One region of the Lelliottia sp. CFBP8978 genome, then DNA from elsewhere that is predicted to be linked to it. Evidence: predicted binding sites of a transcription regulator. Region 1 holds the regulator's gene; the other holds the start of a gene.
What was found. The regulator CRP, encoded in region 1, controls carbon source genes, mostly activating them, when cyclic AMP is high. The targets are predictions, from matches to a motif close to ATGTGANNNNNNTCACAT.
Positions count from the first base shown of each region.

Region 1 (8,122 bases):
GACAATATACTGTTCGCCGTTCAGCGTGAGCAATTGCAGGGTATACACCGCCGTGACGGTAAATCCGACCATCGCCCAGCCGTAGTTTTTGCGGATAATCAGATAACCCACGAGGGTGATCACCAGCATTCCTGCCAGGGCGAAGCCGTCCGGTACGTGGAAGTGCAGCGTTATGCCAGCAATCACCAGTCCTGCGACCGTGCCCGCTGCCCGGTGCAGGATCCGCACGCGGGTGGCGCCGTAGCCATTTTGCGTGACAAACAGCACCGTCATTAAAATCCAGTAGGGTTTCGGTAGATGCAGCGCCATGCCCATCAGGCTGGCAATGCTGAGCATTACGCTGATCCGCGCCGCATTGCGCAGGGCCGAGGATTTCAGGGACAAATAGCTTTTTAACGCTGGCAGCAACGGCAGGCGTTTTTGCTTATCGGCCATCAGGTCGCGGGAATAGAGGGGGCGCTGGGTGCGGAGCACGCGCGCGATGCGGCTAAAGTGCCAGGCGCAGAACTGCCCGACCGGATTGTCCGGATGCTGACGTGCGATTTTCTCCAGCGCGCCCAGCTGTTTTTCCATCGTAAAGCGCGTGGGGTAGCGGTGGTACAGAATATCGTCAGCCAGTACCCGCAGGCGCGCGGCGACCGTTTGCGCATTCCAGCGGATCACCGCTTCGGCGTGGCTGCGCTCCACCAGTTTTTGCACCTCGGCAGGATAATGCAGGCTGACGGAAATATGCTCCTGAAGATCCAGCCCGACCTGAAACGTGCGCAGCAGCCGCTTGTATTCATGATTCTTATTGGCGGCCAGCATATGGAGCTGCTGGTAGCACTGGCTAATCAGATCCACCACCTTTTGCTGGCGAGTGAGCAGCGGCGGCAGCGACTTTTCCGGATCGGTATGTTGCGTCAGCAAGGTGTATTTTGCTTCGCAATACTCCGCGAGCTGGACGTACAGCAGGCTCAGGGATTCGCGTAAGGGCTGTTCGCGCCACATCCAGAACCAGAACCAGTTGAACAATCCGTACCACAACGTGCCGAGGGCATAGATCAGCAGCGGCTCCCAGATGGGCATATTTCCGGCAAGGCTAAGGGTGAAAATCGCGGCGATGAGCGATGCGGGCAGCAGGCGCGCATGAAGCGAACTGATCTCCGCGGTGACGCCGAGCGTCATCGCCAGCACGGTTAAAATCAGCGGCAGAGGAATGTCGCGGGCAAGTAAGAGCTGCACGGCGAGGCTGCAACCGGCAAACAAACTGCCGCCAATAATCAGACGTTTGAAAAAGCGCTTATGCGGGGTGTCCAGACCGGCGATGTTACAGCAGGCAGGCACGAGAGAGAACAGCAGACCATGTTGCAGTTGGCCGAGAATCAGACCGACAGCCACGGGGAGACATAACACCAGCGTTTGCCGAAGTGCGTAGTTAACTTCCGGGTGATAAATCAGCCTGCGCCACATGGTTGCCAGAGACAAAAACGGCGTGACACCTTGCGATGGCACGCCGTCTGACCGGAATTAACGCGTTCCGTAAACCACGATAGTTTTACCGTGGGCGGAGATCAGATTCTGATCTTCCAGCATTTTCAGGATACGGCCAACGGTCTCACGAGAACACCCGACGATCTGACCAATTTCCTGACGGGTAATTTTAATTTGCATACCGTCCGGGTGGGTCATGGCGTCAGGCTGTTTCGCCAGGTTCAGCAATGTCTGTGCGATGCGGCCTGTCACGTCCAGGAAGGCAAGGTTACCCACTTTCTCGGAAGTGACCTGCAGGCGGCGAGCCATCTGCGAAGAAAGACGCATCAGAATATCCGGATTCACCTGGATCAACTGACGGAATTTCTTGTAGGAGATTTCGGCGACTTCACACGCGGTTTTTGCACGTACCCAGGCGCTACGTTCCTGGCCTTCTTCAAACAGGCCCAGTTCACCGATGAAATCACCCTGGTTCAGATAAGAAAGGATCATTTCTTTCCCTTCTTCATCCTTAATCAGCACTGCCACCGAGCCTTTGACGATGTAATACAACGTTTCCGCTTTTTCACCCTGGTGAATCAGCGTGCTCTTCGATGGGTACTTATGAATGTGGCAATGAGACAAGAACCATTCGAGAGTCGGGTCTGTTTGCGGTTTGCCAAGCACCATGCGCTGTTATCCTCTGTTATAAGCTGTCACCAGAGTCATAAATCGCATCCTGACTCTGGGGTTGCAATCGAATTCTTCCCCGTACCTGGGAATGCGGCTGTCATTTTGTTTCGCAGCCAGTAATGTTTGATGTCCTCTGCATACATGTGTAACGTCAATGTATTACTGTAGCATCCAGAGTGTTTTAGCATAGCTTTCGCCGCGTGTCTCCTGGTGTCTCGCTTCAGCATGACGCAGGTCGTCTTCCGTTGCGAGAATTGTAACGCGCGCGTAATCTGTTCGGAAAATTGCAACGTCGGAGTTAATGAATATGCAAGCGCGTGTGAAATGGGTTGAAGGTTTAACGTTCCTCGGTGAATCCGCTTCCGGACACCAGATTTTGATGGATGGTAACTCCGGTGATAAAGCGCCAAGCCCGATGGAAGTTGTGCTGATGGCCGCCGGCGGCTGTAGCGCAATCGACGTGGTTTCGATTCTGCAAAAGGGTCGCCATGAGGTGACGGACTGCGAAGTGAAGCTGACCTCCGAGCGTCGCGAAGAGGCCCCGCGCCTGTTCACGCATATCAATTTGCACTTTATCGTGACCGGGAAAGATCTGAAGGATGCGGCGGTTTCCCGCGCGGTCGATCTCTCTGCCGAGAAGTACTGCTCTGTGGCGTTAATGCTGGAAAAAGCGGTGAAAATCACGCATTCGTATGATGTGATCGAAGGCTGACTGATGGGGCATCGTGCGCACCGATGCCCTCATCGTGACCCTCTGCACGGGGAGAGGGAATAGGGTTACTCGATCTTCTTGCCTTCCATCAGTCGCTGCACCAGCGGCATCATAATCAGCTCCATCGCCAGACCCATCTTCCCGCCCGGGACCACCAATGTATTGATGTGGGAAATAAATGAGCCCTGCAGCATCGCCAGCAGCCAGGGGTAATCAATGTCTTCCAGATTGCGGAAGTGGATCACCACAAAACTCTCGTCCAGTGACGGAATGGTTTTTGCTGCGAACGGGTTTGAGGTGTCCACCGTCGGAACGCGCTGGAAGTTGATGTGGGTTCGTGAAAACTGTGGTGTCAGATAGTTGATGTAATCTTCCATTGAGCGCACGACAGAATCCATCACCGCTTCACGGGAATGGCCGCGTTCGCTCATGTCACGGGTCAGCTTCTGGATCCACTCCAGATTGACAATCGGCACCACGCCCACCAGCAGATCAACATGGCGCGCCACGTCATGCTGGGGTGTCACTACGCCGCCATGCAATCCTTCGTAGAACAGGACATCGGTGGGTTCCGGCAGCGGCTGCCACGGCGTAAACGTACCCGGAACCTGGTTCCATGGGACGGCTTCATCGTAGGTATGCAGATACTTGCGCGACTGACCTTTACCGGTGTGGCCGTAATCAATAAAGGTTTGTTCCAGCAGGCCGAAATCGTTCGCATCAGGGCCGAAATAGCTGATGTGCTTCCCTGAATCGCGGGCCTTGCGAATCGCCATATCCATTTCCGGACGGGTATAGCGGTGAAAGCTGTCACCTTCAACTTCGGCAGCATGCAAATTGAGTTGGGCGAAGATCTTGCGAAAAGCGAGGCTGGTGGTGGTGGTTCCCGCACCACTTGAACCCGTAACGGCAATAACCGGATGTCTGGCGGACATAGCAACTCCCTGACTGGAAAGATGGAACAATCAACCGCGAAACTGATTGCGCGGCATGATGTTGACGGTTTCGTGCAGTTCAGACCACACCAGCAACACCTCGCCACTTTGTAGCTGCCGTTTTACATCGGCGACCTTTTGCTCAAGCGAACGTTCATGTTCACCATAATCGGTGCCCTCGCGTAATACAAAGCTTTCAATCAGGCTATCCAGCGTTTCGGGAGCCAGATCCTGCCAGGGAATCATCATTTTTTGCCTTCCAGGTAGGGGGTTAACCAGTCGGGGATCCGCGCTTCCAGCCACATTTTTGGCCGTCGTAATGTGCCGCTGATAAAGCCGACATGGCCGCCATGCTCAGTCAGTTGATACTGTACGTTGGCGGGCAGATGTTCCGGCGCCGGAATGGAGTGATGATCCATAAACGGATCGTCTTTGGCATGGATGATCAGCGTCGGTTTGGTGATCTGATTCAGCAACGGCATGGCGCTACACTGACGATAGTAATCTATCGCGTCGGCAAAGCCGTGGATCTTCGACGTAATCAGATCGTCGAATTCACGCAGACGGCGCATACGCTTCAGCTGTTGCAGGCTAATTGGCAGCGTGTCCGGATAGGCTTTGAGCTTACGCGCCGCATTGGCTTTGAGCAAATTCAGCAGGTAGCGCTGATAGACCCGTGAAAACCCCTTTTCCATATGGTAACTGCACTGCTCAAGCATAAAGGGCGCAGAGACAATCACCGCCGCATCCAGCGGGATATCGTCACTCTCTTTTGCCAGCAGGCAGGCAAGCATGTTGCCCCCCAGCGAATAGCCGACGGCAGCCGTTGGCGCGGGGCCAAAACTGTCGGCCAGCCAGCGTAAAAACCAGGTCCCGTCTTCGGTTTCGCCGGAGTGGTAAATCCGTTTCTGGCGATTGGGCTCGCCGCTGCATCCGCGAAAATGCATCACCACGCCGAGCCAGCCGCGCTGTTTTGTCGCATGGATCAAGCCGTGGGCGTAGGGGCTGTGCAGACTCCCTTCCAGACCATGAAACACCACCAGACGCGGTTTATGCTTCGCCTGTTCAGGATCTTCGCTCCAGGCCAGATCGACAAAATCGCCGTCAGGCAAATCGAGGCGCTGCCAGTGAGGGGTAAACTGCAATCGACGACGAAGCAGCCTCGGCAGCATGGTTTGCAGGTGCGGGTTAGCCACACCGCGCATAGGAACAAATGCAGTGCTTTCGTCACTCGCGATGTCGAAGTCAGATGGGATGATGTGAGTCATAACGATGCGATATTCATTCTTGTCAGCCGTTTACTATACCTGCCGAAGTGTACTCTGTTTAAGAAAAACGAGGGGTGTTTACCTCTGATTCAGCCCTTTCTGTCTCGTCTAGCCTGTTTTCCGGCTGCGCGAACTGATCTCGATCACAAATCTTTACCTGGATTATTACTCTCAGGCTAATGATTCCGCTCTACGCTTAATTGATGCCTTTCTCACCAGAGCGCACACTTTGTTCAGCGTTAAGCAAATCAGAATGATGTGCTGAATCAGGAGGTTAATAATGTTATCTGGGCAAAAAACCGCCCGGGTCTGGAACACTCGACGCAGCGAAAAAGCGCGCCGTCTGGCTTCTGTCCCGGTGCAAGGCAAGGTCCTGCCAACCGACGATCTCGTCGCGATGCTGGAAAAACTGATCGCTCCGGGCGACAAAGTCGTGCTGGAAGGCAACAACCAGAAGCAGGCCGATTTTCTGTCCCGCTCGCTGGCAGAGGTGAACCCACAAATCGTTCATGACCTGCATATGATCATGCCGAGCGTGGGCCGCAGTGAACATCTCGATATCTTCGAAAAAGGCATTGCCCGCAAGCTGGATTTCTCGTTTTCGGGTACGCAAAGCCTGCGTATTTCGCAGCTGCTGGAAGACGGCCAGCTCGAAATTGGCGCCATTCATACTTACATCGAACTCTACTCCCGCCTGTACGTCGATCTTTCGCCGAACGTGGCGCTGATTGCCGGATTCAAAGCCGACCGCAAAGGTAATTTGTACACCGGGGCCAGTACCGAAGATACCCCAGCACTGGTCGAAGCCGCCGCGTTCCACGACGGTATCGTGATTGCGCAGGTGAATGAGCTGGTGGACGACGAATGCGATCTGCCGCGCGTGGATATTCCCGGCTCCTGGATTGACTACGTGGTCGTGGCTGACAAGCCTTTCTTCATCGAGCCGCTGTTTACCCGTGACCCGCGTCTGATCAAACAAGAACACATCCTGATGGCGATGATGGCGATTAAAGGCATCTACGCGGAACATCAAGTGCAATCCCTCAACCACGGTATCGGTTTTAACACTGCGGCCATTGAGTTGCTGCTGCCGACTTACGGTGAACAGCTTGGCCTGAAAGGCAAAATTTGTAAGCACTGGACCCTCAATCCTCACCCAACCTTAATTCCGGCAATTGAAAGCGGCTGGGTCGAAAGCGTCCACTGCTTCGGCGGTGAGCTGGGGATGGAAGAGTACATCCGTGCGCGTCCGGACGTGTTCTTTACCGGCGCTGACGGCTCCATGCGCTCTAACCGCGCCTTCTGCCAGCTGGCAGGCCAGTATGCGGTGGATATGTTTATCGGTTCTACCCTGCAGGTGGATGCCTTCGCAAACTCCTCTACCGTCACCCGTGGCCGTCTGTCTGGCTTCGGCGGCGCGCCGAATATGGGGCACGATCCGCACGGTCGCCGTCACGCCACCCCAGCCTGGCTCAATATGATCACCGAGCCTGACCCAATGCAGCGCGGTAAAAAACTGGTGGTGCAGATGGTTGAAACCTTCCAGGCAGGCGTTAAACCGACCTTCGTGGAAAAACTCGATGCGGTTGATGTGGCGAAAAGTTCCGGGATGCCGCTGGCTCCGGTCATGATTTACGGCGATGACGTGACCCATGTTCTCACCGAAGAGGGGATCGCCTACCTGTATCGCGCGGAAAATCTCGAAGAGCGCCGTGCAATGGTCGCCGCGGTCGCCGGGATCACGGATATCGGTTTGGGTGTTGACGCCAAACGTATCGCCGCGCTGCGCCAGAGCGGCAAAGTGGTCTATCCGGAAGATATGGGTATTCGTCGTACCGACGCGACGCGTTCTCTGCTGGCTGCCGGCAGCGTGTCTGACCTGGTTGAATGGTCTGACGGACTTTACAACCCACCTGCGAAATTCCGGAGCTGGTAATGAAACTTCTGCCCCGGATTCAGGTTGAAGGCGGTGCCGAATGGCTGGCGCGAACCGCCACGCAGTGTCTGATTGACGAAGCACGGTTAAGCCCGAAACCCGGTCTGGTGGACAGTCGGGGGAACGGCGCGCACCGCGATCTCTCGCTGGCGTTAATGGAGCGATCCGCCCATAGCCTGACCCCCACGTTTCAGGCGCTGGCGCAGCAAAGCTGGCAGCGTCCGGCCGACATTGCGCTCAGACAAACCATCGGGCGACTGGGTCGTGAAGGCGAACAGAGCATGATGGAGGCCACGCAGGGTGTGAACACCCATCGCGGCGCAATCTGGGCGCTGGGACTGCTGGTGAGTGCCGTGGCGATGCTGGGCGGCGATGCCAAAGCGCAGGCCATCGTCTCGACGGCGGCGGCGCTGGCGAAACTGCCGGATGACGCCGCGCCCAAAGTCTTCAGCAAAGGGCTGCGCGCCACGCGCCGATATCGGGTGCCGGGCGCGCGTGAAGAAGCGCAGCAGGGTTTTCCGCATGTGGTACAGCGGGCGTTGCCCCAGCTTCGCCTGAGCCGTCTGAATGGCAGCGATGAACCGCACGCCAGACTCGATGCGCTGATGGCCATTATGACTTCGCTTCCCGATACCTGCGTGCTGTCGCGCGCCGGAATGGAAGGGCTGGAGGTGATGCAGGATGGCGCGCGCGCCGTATTGCATGCGGGCGGAACGGCATTGCCTGCGGGCCAGCGCGCGCTGGCGGTTCTCGATCGCCAGATGCTGGCGCTCAACGCCTCGCCTGGCGGAGCCGCCGATCTGCTCGCCGCCACGCTTTTCCTCGACCGTGTCGAGACGCCTTATTCAAAGCATTAAGAGGATGTTATGGAAAAAATCACATTGACCATGCCAGCCAGTCGCACATTAAGCGGCCGGGCGTTGGCAGGGGTTGTCGGCTCCGGCGATATGGAGGTGTTATTCACCGCCGACCAGGGCCAGACCTTAACCATTGATATCACCACTTCTGTCGATAACAGCCGTGGTCGCTGGGAAGCGCTGTTCAACCGGTTGCAAACCGTGAGCAGCCTGCCCGCCGGGACGCTGACCATTCACGACTTCGGCGCTACGCCCGGCGTGGCACGCAT
Region 1 is NZ_CM188253.1:4,037,615-4,045,736, reverse strand. Features, by position in the region: gene SOM82_RS19085 (YccS/YhfK family putative transporter) at 1-1,452, opposite strand, end outside; gene crp (cAMP-activated global transcriptional regulator CRP) at 1,510-2,142, opposite strand; gene SOM82_RS19075 (OsmC family protein) at 2,453-2,857, shown strand; gene SOM82_RS19070 (phosphoribulokinase) at 2,923-3,792, opposite strand; gene SOM82_RS19065 (YheU family protein) at 3,823-4,041, opposite strand; gene SOM82_RS19060 (hydrolase) at 4,038-5,060, opposite strand; gene mdcA (malonate decarboxylase subunit alpha) at 5,341-6,996, shown strand; gene SOM82_RS19050 (triphosphoribosyl-dephospho-CoA synthase) at 6,996-7,853, shown strand; gene mdcC (malonate decarboxylase acyl carrier protein) at 7,863-8,122, shown strand, end outside.

Region 2 (8,122 bases), 190 kb from region 1:
CTGCCCCCATCCCGCCCGCGGCGCCAGAACCAGGGACATTTCTCACGTCAATGGACAGGGATTTCTTAATCACATCAGCAAAGTGGCTGAGATTTCGATCGAGTTCGACGATTTTTGCTTCGTCCGCCCCTTTCTGCGGGCCAAAAATACGCGATGCCCCTTTATCCCCCACCAGCGGATTGGTGACATCACAGGCCACGCGAAGGGTACAGTTCTTCAGTCGCGGATCCAGCCCGGAGACATCAATACTGTTTAACGCCATCAAACTACCGCCGCCGTAGCCAATCTCCGTCCCGTTGGCGTCACACAGTTTCGCGCCAAGGGCCTGCATCATTCCGGCACCGCCATCATTGGTGGCGCTACCGCCAATGCCGATAATGATATTGCGCGCGCCCTTGTCCAGCGCATCGAGGATCAGCTCGCCTGTCCCCCGCGAAGTGGTAATCAGCGGATTGCGTTTTGCAGAAGGAACCAGCGCCAGGCCACTTGCTGCGGCCATCTCGATAATCGCGGTAGTACCATCGCCGGACATTCCCCAGCAGGCATTCACTTGTTCGCCCAGCGGGCCCGTGACAACAATGTGCTGTTCCGTGCCCTGAGTGGCGGCAATCATCGCGTCGACCGTGCCTTCTCCACCGTCAGCAACAGGCACAGAAACATACTGAGCATCAGGAAAAATTTCCCGAAATCCTTTTTCTATCGCCTGAGCTACCTCGGAGGCAGAAAGGCTTTCTTTATACGAGTCAGGGGCGATTACGATTTTCATAGTTGTAGCCTGTTACTGCACGCGGCAAAAATACCGGGCGCGTTTCTGCGCCCGTCTTTGTTAGCGAGTGACTTCCACTTTCGCCAGTTTTTCGTAGTAGCATGCAATTGCGCTGTGGTCTGCATTACCGAGACCATCGGCGCGTAACGCCTGCATCATCTCCATTACCGCTGCGGTCAGCGGCAGCTGTGCGCCGACGCCGTGAGAGGTATCCAGCGCATTGGCCAGGTCTTTGATGTGTAAGTCGATACGGAAGCCCGGCTTGAAGTTGCGGTCCATCACCATTGGCGCTTTCGCGTCCAGCACCGTACTGCCCGCCAGTCCACCGCGAATAGCCTGGTACACCAGATCCGGGTTCACGCCCGCTTTGGTGGCCAGCGTCAGCGCTTCGGACATCGCGGCGATGTTCAGCGCCACAATCACCTGGTTCGCCAGTTTGGTCACGTTGCCCGCACCGATTTCACCGGTATGCACTACGGAGCCCGCCATTGCTTTCAGCAGATCGTAATATTTGTCGAAAATGGCTTTATCGCCGCCGACCATGACCGACAGCGTGCCGTCGATCGCTTTTGGCTCGCCGCCGCTCACCGGCGCATCCAGCATCTCTACGCCTTTCGCTTTCAGCGCTTCGCTGATTTCACGGCTCGCCAGCGGAGCGATAGAACTCATGTCGATCAGCACCAGCCCTGGCTTCGCGCCTTCAATCAGCCCGTTTTCACCCAGCGCCACCTCATGGACATGCGGGGAGTTAGGCAGCATGGTGATGACCACATCACACTGCTCAGCAATCGCTTTGGCGGTGATCGCGGTTTCAGCACCAGCGGCAATCAATTCCGCAATGACTTCAGGATTACGGTCAGAAACCACCAGCGAGTAACCGGCTTTAATGAGGTTTTTACTCATTGGTTTGCCCATGATACCCAGGCCAATAAAACCAACTTTCAGTGTCATAATTGCATCTCTCTCTCTATTATCGATGGTGATTATTTTTTAAAGGAATCCGCTAACTTCTGCGTGGCAGAACGGAATACGCCGAGGTCGCTGCCTACGGCAACAAAGGTGGCGCCCCACTCAAGGTAACGGCGAGCATCAGCCTCAACCGGAGCCAGAATACCGCTCGGTTTACCGTGCGCTTTAGCACGGGCGAAAATGTGCTGGATGGCACGCTGCACCTCCGGGTGACTGGCATTGCCGAGGTGGCCAAACGCCGCAGCCAGATCGCTTGGACCGACAAAAATGCCGTCCACGCCGTCCGTTGCCGCAATGGCGTCAACGTTGTCCACGCCCTGCTGACTCTCAATCTGAACCAGAATCGTGATGTTCTGGTTGGACTGGGCAAAGTAGTCCGGCACCGTGCCGAACATATTGGCGCGATGAGAAACGGACACGCCGCGAATACCTTCTGGCGGATAGCGGGTAGACGCCACGGCCTGTACCGCTTCTTCCACATTTTCCACAAACGGGATCAGGAAGTTATAGAAGCCGATATCCAGCAGGCGCTTAATAATCACCGGCTCGTTGGTTGGCACACGCACCACCGGCGCGCTGTGGCTCCCCTTTAGCGCCATCAGTTGCGGAATAAACGTGGTGATGTCATTCGGCGCGTGTTCGCCGTCCAGTACCAGCCAGTCAAACCCTGCCAGCCCTAACACTTCGGTGCTGATGGGGTTAGCCAGCGCAGACCAGCAGCCAATCTGAATCTCTTTTGCCGCCAGGGCCGCTTTAAACTTGTTCGGGAAAATATCGTTACTCATCGCTTATACCTTCAATGAATCGTGATTTATTTCTGCAATTCCATACGTTTGATGTCGCCTACCACGAACAGGTAACACACCATCGCCATCAACGCCGAGCAGCCAACGAATACCAGAGCCGCATTAAATGAATGCAGTTCGCTCACCAGATAGCCAATCACCAGAGGCGTGACAATCGACGCCACGTTACCGAAGACGTTGAACACACCGCCACACAGGCCCACAATCTCTTTTGGCGCGGTGTCAGAAATGACCGGCCAGCCCAGCGCACCAAAGCCTTTACCGAAGAATGCCAGCGCCATCAATGCCACCACCAGCGCGGTATTGTTGGTGTAGTTGCACAGGATAATGGTCGATGCCAGTAGCATGCCGAGCACAATCGGTAACTTACGCGCCAGGGTAATAGACTTGCCGCTTTTGATCAGATGGTCTGAGAACACGCCGCCCAGTACGCCACCCGCAAAACCGCACAGTGCCGGAATAGAGGCCACCATGCCGACCTTCAGAATTGACATTCCCTTCTCCTGCACCAGATAAATCGGGAACCAGGTGAGGAAGAACCAGGTAATGGTGTTGATAAAGTATTGACCAAAAAATACGCCGAGCATCATGCGGTTGGTCAACAACTGTTTGATGTAATGCAGTTTTGGTCCGCTTGCCGCTTTGTCGCCTGGCTTTTTATGATCCATATCGACTACCGCGCCGCCGTCCGAGATGAACTTCAGCTCTTCTGCAGACATACGCGGATGGTCGGTTGGGTTATGGATAAACTTCACCCACAGCCCGGTCAGAACAAAGCCAATCACACCCATCACGGTAAAGACATGTTCCCAGCCCCACGCGAAGGTCAACCAGCCCAGCAGCGGTGAGAAAAGTGCCAGAGAAAAATATTGCGCAGAGTTAAAAATAGCCGAGGCAGTGCCGCGCTCTTTCGTCGGGAACCAGGCGGCCACAATACGGGCGTTGGCCGGGAAAGACGGGGCCTCCGAGAAACCCAGCATAAAACGCATACAGAACATGGAGATACCTGCCCACGCCAGCGGGAAGAAATCAACAAAACCCTGTAAGAACGTGAACAGCGACCAGAAGAACAGGCTATAGGTATAAACCTTCTTCGAGCCAAATTTATCGAGCAACCAGCCGCCCGGGATCTGCATCAGCAGATAGGCCCAGCCAAATGCAGAGAAGATATACCCCATCGACACGGCACTTAACTGGAGCTCTTTCGCGACTTCTGTCCCGGCAATAGAAAGTGTCGCGCGGTCCGCATAGTTCACCGCGGTCACAATAAAGATAATCAGCAATATTAAATGACGGGTATGAATACCCTTTTTTGTTTCTACAGCAGTATCCAGTGACATTTTAATTTCCTCAGGTACATCGGTGTAGGTGTTTTTATTATTTTTGGAATCGTTTTACTGATTATTTATTGATAGCAGGCAATATCAGTTAATTAACCAGATACAATGAAATCGTGATTAAGTATAAACATCAGCCCTGCCCTGCACATTGTTGTATCGCTCAATTATATGCGTATTTAAGAACATTATTTTGAGCATATGCACAATCATCTGGGCGCTGATGCACAGATTTACGCATTACTCGCCAGACGGCGGTGATGCGCACTCAGGGGAGTGATCTTCGTCACATTTTTATCCTCCGAGTCCTGACATTCTTTATTCAACAAAGCAGCGTCTTTATTTCTGACAATAAGAAAATAAACACTCTTGTCACTGCATTTAATATCTAAGATTTAACTGGAGAATAATGAGCAATGGCCGACATCGAAATTCGACAAGCGTCGCCTACGGCGTTCTATATTAAGGTACACGACACAGATAACGTGGCGATCATTGTTAATGACAATGGCCTGAAAGCGGGAACTCGTTTTCCTGATGGCCTGGCGCTTATTGAACACATTCCCCAGGGACACAAAGTCGCACTGGTCGATATTCCGGCGCATGGCGAAATCATCCGCTACGGCGAAATCATCGGTTACGCCGTGCGCGCGATACCTCAGGGCAGCTGGATTGATGAATCATTAGTTGAACTGCCTAAAGCCCCGCCGCTGAATACACTACCGCTGGCCACTCGCGTCCCTGAACCGCTGCCGCCTCTGGAAGGTTATACCTTTGAAGGCTACCGCAACGCAGACGGCAGCGTGGGAACGAAAAACCTGCTCGGCATTACCACCAGCGTGCATTGCGTGGCGGGCGTGGTGGATTACGTGGTCAAAATCATCGAACGTGATTTGCTGCCGAAATATCCGAACGTTGACGGCGTGGTCGGCCTGAATCATCTCTATGGCTGCGGTGTCGCCATTAATGCCCCGGCGGCGGTCGTACCGATTCGGACTATCCATAACATTGCGCTGAACCCGAATTTTGGCGGCGAAGTGATGGTGATTGGCCTGGGCTGTGAAAAGCTCCAGCCGGAGCGTCTGCTGCAGGGCACCGAAGATGTCAAAGCCATCGCGGTTGATGACGCCAGCATCGTCCGTTTGCAGGATGAACATCACGTCGGCTTTAAATCCATGGTCGACGATATTCTCCAGGTTGCCGTCCGCCATCTGGAAAAACTGAATAAACGCCAGCGCGAAACCTGCCCGGCCTCAGAGCTGGTTGTCGGCACGCAGTGCGGCGGCAGCGATGCTTTCTCAGGCGTCACTGCGAATCCGGCAGTGGGTTATGCCTCCGATCTGTTTGTTCGCTGTGGCGCAACGGTCATGTTCTCGGAAGTCACTGAAGTCCGCGATGCAATTCACCTTCTCACGCCGCGAGCCATCAATGAAGAAGTGGGTAAGCGCCTGCTGGAGGAGATGGCCTGGTACGATAACTATCTCGATCTCGGGCAAACCGACCGCAGCGCTAACCCGTCGCCGGGCAACAAAAAAGGTGGCCTGGCGAACGTGGTCGAAAAGGCCCTCGGCTCGATTGCTAAATCCGGCCAGAGCGCCATCTCTGAGGTGCTTTCACCAGGCCAGCGTCCAACCAAACGCGGTCTGATTTATGCCGCAACGCCTGCGAGCGATTTTGTCTGCGGTACGCAGCAGGTGGCATCCGGTATTACGGTACAAGTCTTTACCACCGGGCGTGGCACGCCGTACGGTCTGATGGCGGTTCCGGTAATCAAGATGGCGACCCGTACTGAGCTGGCGAACCGCTGGTATGACTTAATGGATATTAACGCGGGAACCATTGCGACGGGCGAAGAGAGCATTGAGGACGTGGGCTGGAAACTGTTCCACTTCATCCTGGATGTGGCGAGCGGCCGGAAGAAAACCTTCTCCGATCAGTGGGGATTGCATAACCAACTGGCGGTATTTAACCCGGCTCCGGTGACCTGATTCTTCGCCCCACTTCCCTCTTCCCGCAAGGGCGGAGGGAACCGGTCGCTGGATAACAGGCCGGGCGGCATGACGCTCGCCCGGTTTACCGTTAACCGTTGTCCTGCTGCTCCAGAGCATATTTATACAGCGCGTTCTTTTTCACGCCGTGAATTTCAGCGGCAAGCGCAGCGGCTTTTTTCAGTGGCAGCTCGGTTTGCAACAGTGCCAGCGTACGCAGCGCGTCGGCTGGCAGCGCATCTTCCTGCGCCTTATGGCCTTCAACAATCAGCACCATCTCGCCTTTGCGGCGGTTTTCATCTTCTTTCACCCAGGCCAGCAATTCTCCCACGGGTGCGCCGTGGATCGTTTCCCAGGTTTTAGTGAGCTCACGCGCCAGTACCACATAGCGGGCTTCCCCCCACACAGCGACCATATCCTCTAAACTTTCCAGCAGACGGTGGGTGGACTCATAGAAAATCAGCGTCCGCGGTTCCGCTTCCAGTTCTTTCAGCGTGTCACGGCGACCTTTGGATTTTGCCGGTAAGAAACCTTCGTAGCAGAAGCGATCCGACGGCAGGCCCGCCGCACTTAAAGCCGCAATCGCCGCGCACGGCCCCGGCAGCGGTACCACGCGGATACCGGCTTCACGACAGGTGCGAACCAGGTGGTAACCGGGATCGTTAATCAGCGGCGTTCCGGCATCGGACACCAGCGCAATGTTCTGCCCCGCCTTGAGTTTATCCACCAGCATCTGCGCTTTTTGTTGCTCATTGTGATCGTGTAATGCGAACAAACGAGCGTTGATGGCGAAATGTTGCAGCAACAGGCCGGTGTGGCGGGTATCTTCAGCGGCAATTAAATCAACGGCTTGTAAAACGGTGAGTGCACGTTGGGTAATATCAGACAAATTCCCGATAGGAGTAGGTACAATATAAAGCTGGCCTTGAGAATTATCTGCCGTTTCGTGTTGTTTCATTGTTTAGTCCGTATTGCCGATTTAATATTGAGCATTGCCTAAAAAATATCACTGGATACAGTATGGTACCGTTAACGTTTCTTCGAACAAAAGCTTCGCGCAGCCTTCCTGTCGTGCTGGCAGCCTTACTCTTTGCAGGCTGTGGCACCCAGGCGCCCGATCAAACTGCTGCCCATATGCAGGGGACTGCGCAGGCTGATTCCGGCTATTATCTGCAACAAATGTCGCAGAGCTCAGATGATACCAAGACCAACTGGCAATTACTTGCCATTCGTTCACTGCTGAAGGAAGGCAAGACGCAGCAGGCGTCCGAACTGTATAACCAGCTGCCGCAGGATTTGAACGACACCCAGCGTCACGAGCAATCCCTTCTCTCCGCTGAACTGAAAATTGCGCAGAAAGATTACCCGGCGGCGAAAAAGATCCTGAGCGACATCGACGTCAAAGCGCTGGAAAACAATCAGCAAGCGCGCTACTGGCAGGCAATCATTGCCACCGAGCAGGGGCGTCCTTCACTGCAACTCCTTCGGGCTTTAATTGCTCAGGAGCCGTTACTGAACGCGGCGGATAAGCAGAAGAACATTGATGCGACCTGGCAAGCACTCTCCGCGATGACGCCGGAACAGGCGCAGACCCTGGTGATCAATGCCGACGAAAATGTGCTGCAGGGCTGGCTGGATTTGCAGCAGATGTGGTTCAACAACCGCAGCGACCCAAAGATGCTTAAAGCAGGGATCACCGACTGGCAAACGCGTTATCCGCAAAACCCGGGCGCGAAAATGCTGCCGTCGCAGCTGGTGAATGTGCAAAACTTCAAACCCGCCTCCGTGAATAAGATCGCCCTTCTGCTGCCGCTCAACGGCCAGGCGGCGGTATTCGGTCGCACCATTCAGCAGGGCTTTGAAGCGGCAAAAAATGGCACGACGGCGGTAGCCGGGAATGCGATTCCCGATCAGTCCGCCCAGGCCGCGAACGTGAATGACGTCATTAGCCCGTCTGCGGCGGAAACCAGTGATTTAACGACTTCGCAAGCGCCTGCACAGGGCACGATGCAGAATCCGGTCACGGCGCCAACCACTCCTCCGGCAGCCGCGCCAGCGCCAGAAGCGCAGGCACAGACCCCGGCGCAAGCGCCAGCAGCCCCGGCAACCGATGTCGCTGCGCCTGCGCCGCAAACCGCCGCACCGGAACAGCAGCCCGCCGCGCAGCCACAAACCGTGGCCGCAACCACAGCGAATCCAGGCGCTGAGCTAAAAGTTTACGATACCAGCTCGCAACCGCTCGATCAGGTTCTGGCG
Region 2 is NZ_CM188253.1:3,843,971-3,852,092, forward strand. Features, by position in the region: gene garK (glycerate 2-kinase) at 1-766, opposite strand, end outside; gene garR (2-hydroxy-3-oxopropionate reductase) at 827-1,717, opposite strand; gene garL (2-dehydro-3-deoxyglucarate aldolase) at 1,750-2,520, opposite strand; gene garP (galactarate/glucarate/glycerate transporter GarP) at 2,547-3,881, opposite strand; gene garD (galactarate dehydratase) at 4,295-5,866, shown strand; gene rsmI (16S rRNA (cytidine(1402)-2'-O)-methyltransferase) at 5,958-6,824, opposite strand; gene SOM82_RS18020 (penicillin-binding protein activator) at 6,887-8,122, shown strand, end outside.
Region 2: a site for CRP is predicted at 4,153-4,170, ahead of garD (galactarate dehydratase). Genes of this name have one in related genera too.